Linked DNA regions of Nodosilinea sp. FACHB-141. The protein of the gene in region 1 interacts with the protein of each later gene in a pairwise test. Links are inferred from orthologs where the notes say so. Each region holds a gene or a part of one and is shown in the gene's direction. Other genes may lie near its edges.

Evidence for each region.
Region 2: the proteins of crtE (region 1) and purT interact in binary tests that used the Escherichia coli proteins (3 or more experiments, as listed by UniProt). The link is inferred for Nodosilinea sp. FACHB-141 from one-to-one orthologs.

What each region holds. Positions count from the first base shown.
Region 1 is NZ_JACJPP010000011.1:638,228-641,385, reverse strand. Bases 152-2,991 are described here. They hold crtE (geranylgeranyl diphosphate synthase CrtE), read left to right. Parts: upstream 152-1,026; coding sequence 1,027-1,956; downstream 1,957-2,991. Other genes in these bases: H6F59_RS11375 (hypothetical protein), read right to left, coding at 2,512-2,991; H6F59_RS11380 (divergent PAP2 family protein), read left to right, coding at 1,971-2,426; folD (bifunctional methylenetetrahydrofolate dehydrogenase/methenyltetrahydrofolate cyclohydrolase FolD), read left to right, coding at 152-970. Outside these bases: more of folD, read left to right, coding at 110-151; more of H6F59_RS11375, read right to left, coding at 2,992-3,158.
Region 2 is NZ_JACJPP010000007.1:765,768-768,998, reverse strand. What follows is about bases 165-3,077. They hold purT (formate-dependent phosphoribosylglycinamide formyltransferase), read left to right. Parts: upstream 165-968; coding sequence 969-2,186; downstream 2,187-3,077. Other genes in these bases: H6F59_RS06900 (ABC transporter substrate-binding protein), read left to right, coding at 2,279-3,077; pilM (type IV pilus assembly protein PilM), read right to left, coding at 165-538. Also shown: more of pilM, read right to left, coding at 1-164; more of H6F59_RS06900, read left to right, coding at 3,078-3,231. UniProt on the Escherichia coli protein: Involved in the de novo purine biosynthesis. Catalyzes the transfer of formate to 5-phospho-ribosyl-glycinamide (GAR), producing 5-phospho-ribosyl-N-formylglycinamide (FGAR). Formate is provided by PurU via hydrolysis of 10-formyl-tetrahydrofolate.

The sequences.
Region 1 (3,158 bases):
GGATCAAAATCTGAGACACTGAGAAGGCGTCGAATCCTCAACCTGGGCAAAGTTTGCCTTAGGGTTTCAACTGCGATCGTTCCCGAGATACAGGTTAGCGCACCCGGCCATGACCCAACTGCTCGACGGCAAAGCCCTAGCGGCCCAAATTCAAACCGATCTGGCTGCCGATGTTCAGGCGTTCATCGCCCAGGGGCACCGTCCCCCAGGGCTAGCGGTGATTATGGTGGGTGACAATCCCGCCAGCGCCGCCTACGTGCGCAACAAAGAGCGGGCCTGTAGTCGGGTAGGCATTGCCTCCTACGGTAAGCATCTGCCCACCACCGTCTCCCAGCAGGAGGTGGCCGACCTGATTCAGCAGCTCAACGCCGACCCCAACGTAGACGGCATTTTGGTGCAGCTGCCCCTGCCTGACCACCTCGATGCCGTAGCTCTGCTCCACACCATCGACCCCGATAAAGATGCCGACGGGCTGCACCCCATCAATTTAGGACGGCTGGTGCGCGGCGAACCTGGCCTGCGCAGCTGCACTCCCTACGGCGTGATGCGACTGCTAGAGGCCGCTAAAATTGACCCCGCTGGGGCCACGGCCGTGGTAGTGGGACGCAGCATTCTCGTAGGTAAGCCCATGGCCCTGATGCTACTAGAGGCCAACGCCACCGTGACTATGGCTCACTCGCGCACCCCCGATTTAGCCGCGGTGATGCGGCAAGCTGATATTCTAGTGGCGGCGGTAGGCCGTCCCGGTATGATTACAGCGGCTGACGTTAAGCCCGGCGCCGTTGTCATCGACGTGGGCATTAACCGGGTTGAGCAGCCCGACGGCTCAGCTCGGCTGGTGGGAGATGTCGATTTTGCCTCGGTGGAGCCGGTGGCTTCGGCGATTACTCCGGTGCCGGGGGGCATTGGCCCAATGACGGTAGCCATGCTGCTTGAGAACACCGTAACTAGCTACCGCAACCGCCTGTAGACGCGGATTCATCCAGTTTCAAACTTGTTTTGTCGCCTTTCAACCTGCCTGCCGCCATGGTGCCAACCAACTCCCTCGATTCTAGACCCGCTGCTGCTGGCCCCTTTGACCTCGAAGCCTACCTAAAAGAGCGTCGCCCGCAGGTAGAAGCCGCCCTCGACCAGGCCCTGGCCTTGCGCTATCCCGAAACCCTCTACGAATCCATGCGCTATTCGCTGCTGGCTGGAGGTAAGCGCCTGCGCCCCATTCTTTGCCTGGCCACCTGTGAACTGGTGGGCGGCACTATAGCAATGGCCATGCCTACGGCCTGTGCCCTGGAGATGATCCACACCATGTCGCTGATCCATGACGACCTGCCGTCGATGGATAACGATGATTATCGTCGGGGCCGGCTCACCAACCACAAGGTCTACGGCGACGACGTGGCGATTCTAGCAGGCGATGCGCTGCTAACCTACGCCTTTGAACATGTGGCGACCCAAACCCAGGGGGCTTCTCCTGAGCGAGTGCTGCGGGTGGTTGCCGGGCTGGGTAAAGCGGTAGGGGGTGAAGGTCTGGTGGGCGGTCAAGTTGTGGATTTGGCCAGCGAGGGCAACCCCAACGTGACCTTGGAAACCCTCAATTACATTCACAATCACAAAACGGCGGCTCTGCTTGAAATTTCGGTGACCTCTGGGGCCATACTGGCAGGGGCTGACGAAGAGGCGATTGACAATCTGCGCCAGTACGCCCAGCGCATTGGTCTGGCCTTTCAAATCGTGGACGATATTCTTGATATCACCTCGACGTCTGAAACCCTGGGTAAGTCGGTCGGCAAAGACATTACTGCCCAGAAGGTGACCTACCCCAGCCTCTGGGGCATTGAAGAATCGCGTCGCCAGGCCAACCAGCTGATTGAGGCGGCGAAGGAGAGTTTGGCCGGCTTTGGGGAGCTGAACCGACCTCTGCTGGCGATCGCCGATTATATTGTTGCCCGTACCTACTAGGTTTGCCTGCGCCGATGGACAGTTTTAGCGACATCTTCAACAACCATGTGCTCGTGGTGGCGTTAATTGCCTGCTTTACAGCCCAGGGGCTCAAGGCTGTCATTGAGCTGGTGCGCCATCGCAAGCTCAATCTGCGGGTGATGGTAGAAACCGGTGGCATGCCCAGCGCCCACTCGGCTCTAGTTACGGCCCTAGCCGGCGGCATTGGCCAGACTCTGGGCTGGGCAAGCCCAATATTTGCTGCCACCGCCGTGTTTTCGGTGATTGTCATGTATGACGCGGCGGGAGTGCGTCAGGCGGCAGGCAAGCAGGCCAAAGTGCTCAATCAAATCATTGACGAGCTGTTTCAAGAAAAGCCCGAGATTAGAGAAGATCGGCTGAAGGAACTGCTAGGACACACGCCTTTTCAGGTGATTGCCGGGTCAATTTTGGGAGCGATGATCTCTTGTCTGGCCGCGCCTGCCTACTGATGCCGAATCTCATTCGGTTGCACCCGATCTGTAGGGGCATTGCAGTGCAATGCCCCTACAAGATTTCCGTCTTGAAAAGGAAGCCTCAAGGAGCGGTGAGAGCCACCGCTGGAGTCAGCATTACCACTTCCTGGCTATCGACGATAAAACCGGCGATGTTGAGACTGGTGAGCACGGACAGGGTAGAGGCGGCTCCGGCCACATCTGGGCTATGGGCGATGAGTAGATAGGAGCGCTGGCGATGCACCGCTAGGCCCACAGCCTGACCCACCTGACGCTGAATGGCGATCGCCGACTCAGGCTGGTATTGGTAGTCCACTAGCACCGCGAAGCCCGTTCCCAAGGGCTGAGGGGCGTAGGCGGTTGGCGCTGACTGCGTCGTCGCTGGAGGAGTAGCCGTGGCCGGAGTGCCACCGCTGGGTGGGGTATTGTTGGCGGGCGGAGTCTCACTGTTCGCAGGCGGAGTTGTGCCACCCGTGGGAGGTGCAGGCTGGGCCGCGGTGGTGGCCGGACGGGCTACAAAGGCCTGGAAGCCCTCTACCTCCGTCATGTACTGGGCCCACGCATTAGCATTTTCTAGGTTGGTAAACCCCCCGGCCCGCACAACGGTGTCGTTGAGGTAATCACAAACTAGGACGGTGCTGTTGGAGGGCAGCAGGTCTTGTACCCGCGTGCGCTCGGCCTCGGTGTTGCTGCGGACTAGCAGCAGATACTCGTTGGCAGACGGGGGCG
Region 2 (3,231 bases), on another replicon or contig:
TCAGGGCAAAGCTGGAGGTCTCAAGCACGTTGAGCGCCAGCCCCGCCTGCTGAAACACTTCAATATATGGATCGGTGAGGTCTTTACGCACCGCTACCAGCAGCACCTGCACCTTCTCAATGCCATCTTCGTCGACAAAATAGCCGAGTTTTTGATAGTCAACATCGGCCTCCTCGCGGGGGAAGGGCAGATAGAGACTGGCCTCTTGGTTGAGCACCATTTCGCGCAGCTCGTCGTCGTCGAGCTCGGCGGGCACAGGAATGACGCGGGTAATTGCCCGCCCTGGAATAGCAGTGGTGGCCTGCCTGACCTTGAGCTTGCTTTCAGCGAGCACCGTTTGAATGGCGTCAGCCATGGCGGCGGTGTCTAAGATTTGGCCTTCCTCGTAAATGCCCTCGGCCAGTTCTACCGAGGCCAAGGCTTCTAATTTAAGCGAGGCTCCCTGCTTTTTTAGGCGGGCCAAATTAACTCTTTCGGGGGTTAGCTCAATGCCAACTCCCCGAGGCTTGCGACTAAAAATGGCTTTGAGACTATCCACGGTAGTATCCGAAAAACAGGTGGGTATATAGAAAACCTGCCCGGCCAAAGTGATAACCAAGCAGACCCAAACGAGTCCGTTTCTTCCTTCCCAAAAAGACCTTTTCAGGCACTCAAGAAGAGATTCAGCGGCCCAGCAATTATCCGTAGGGGAAAAGTGCTAACGAATGGTACACAATTTAATTCAGATTTTCCACTTTTCTTTTTAAGCACTTTTTCTGGGCTGAGAGATAGCCGATGCTGTATCTCCTGCCCGCACACCTAATGGTCTCGCCGTTGCTCCTGAGGTGATACCAACCCAACTAAAGCTTGGTATCACCAGCGATGTTACACACAATTCTGAAAAGTGAGCACCTAATATTGAGAAACTATGGCCCTGTCGCTGTATTTCTTTACGCGCTGTCTTTCTTATCCGCCTGGAGCAACTTGTTATGACTACTCCTCCATCGCCCCTAGCACCCCTGGGCACCCCCTTAAACGACGACGCCCAGCGGTTGATGCTGCTGGGTTCGGGTGAGCTGGGTCGTGAGGTGGCCCTTGAAGCGGTGCGCCTAGGGCTGGAGGTAATTGCCGTCGATCGCTACGACCATGCCCCAGCTATGACGGTGGCTCACCGCTGCCACGTGATTGACATGCTCGATGGTGCGGCACTGCGGCAGGTGATCGAGCAGGAGCAGCCAGGGTTGATCGTGCCGGAGGTGGAGGCGATCGCCACCGATACTTTAGTGGCGCTGGAAGCCGAAGGCTGGCGAGTCATCCCCACCGCCCGCGCCACCCAGCTGACCATGAACCGCGAGGGCATTCGGCGGTTGGCGGCAGAAGAACTGGGTCTCAAGACTTCGCCCTTTCGCTTTGCCGGCACTGAGGCGGAGTATCTAGAGGCTATAGAAGCCATCGGTCTGCCCTGCGTGGTCAAACCAATTATGAGTTCGTCGGGCAAAGGCCAGAGCACCGTGCGTCAGGAGTCTGAGGTGCTGACGGCCTGGCAGTACGCGGGAGAAGCGGGTCGGAGCAAGGGCGATCGTGTCATTGTGGAGGGCTTTGTGCCCTTCGACACTGAGATTACTCTGCTGACGGTGCGGGCGATCGACGGCACCCACTTTTGCCCTCCTATCGGCCACCGCCAGGAGGCGGGCGACTACCGCGAGTCTTGGCAGCCCTGCGCCCTGCACCCCGACACCCTAGCAGCCTGTCAGGAGATGGCGAAAGCGGTCACCGATGCCCTGGGCGGCTGGGGACTGTTTGGGGTGGAGCTATTCATTGCTGGAGAAGCGGATCAACCTCAAACCGTGTACTTTAGCGAGGTCAGCCCCCGCCCCCACGACACCGGCATGGTGACGATGGTGAGCCAGCACCAGTCGGAGTTTGAGCTGCACGTACGGGCGATTATGGGTCTGCCCATTGGCGAGATTACCCTGATGCAGCCGGGGGCCTCGGCGGTGATTTTGGCATCTGGGAAGAGCGACAATCCTCAGTATTCTGGCCTGGATAAAGCCTTACAAGTGCCCACCAGCAAGGTGCGGCTGTTTGGCAAGCCCACCGCTCACCCTAACCGCCGCATGGGGGTGGCCCTGGCATTAGGCGAGACGGTGGAAGAGGCTAAAGAGCGGGCGATCGCCAGCGCCAGCGCCGTCCAGGTGATTCTATAACCCCCCGCCACAACTGCACAAATTAAGCGAAAATGAACAACCGTGACTGGGTGCGCCCTGTTTGACCCTTCGTTATTCCTTCTTTTTTCGCCATGAGACTCCGCCCCTACGCCCGCTTTGGTCTGTTTGCCCTGCTAGGCCTAATGATGAGCTGGCTCGTGGCGTGCGGGGGTGGGCAGCCCAACGCTACCGCCCCTGCTGAGGGCGGCAGTCAAGAGGTCGAGTTTTGGACGATGCAGCTTCAGCCCGACTTTACCGACTACTTCAACGGGCTGATTGCCGACTACGAGGCGCAAAACCCCGACACCACCGTGCGCTGGGTCGATGTGCCCTGGGCCGACATGCAGAGTAAAATTCTCACCGCCGTCACTGCCGGCACCGCTCCCGACGTGGTCAACCTCAACCCCGACTTTGCTGCCCAGCTCGCCAGCCGCAACGCTTGGATGCCGTTGGATGAAAAAGTTTCCGCCGAGGCCAAGCAGGTCTACCTGCCCAACATTTGGGAGGCCAACACGCTTAACGGCCAGAGCTTTGGCATTCCCTGGTATCTGACTACCAACGTCACTCTGCACAACCAGGCCCTCTTGGACGAGGCCGGGGTGGCTCCGCCCACCACCTACGCTGAGCTGGCCGAGGTCGCTCGCCAGGTGAAAGAAAAAACCGGCAAGTATGCCTACTTCACCACCTTTGTGCCCGAAGATTCCGCCGACGTGCTGCAATCCTTTGTGCAGATGGGGGTCGAGCTGGTGGATGACCAGGGCCAGGCCGCCTTCGACACCGACGCGGGCCGCGCCGTCTTCCAGTATTGGACTGACCTCTACCAGCAAGAACTGCTGCCCCAGGAGGTGCTGACCCAGGGCCATCGCCGGGCGATCGAACTGTTTCAGGCTGGGGAAGTGGCGCTGCTGTCTACGGGGGCAGAGTTTTTCCCCACCATTGAGGCCAACGCCCCCGATATTGCCGCCGTCACCGGCAGCGGCCCCCAGATTACCGGCGACACCGGTAAGACCAACGTCGCGGTGATGAATGTGGTGATCCCAGCCGG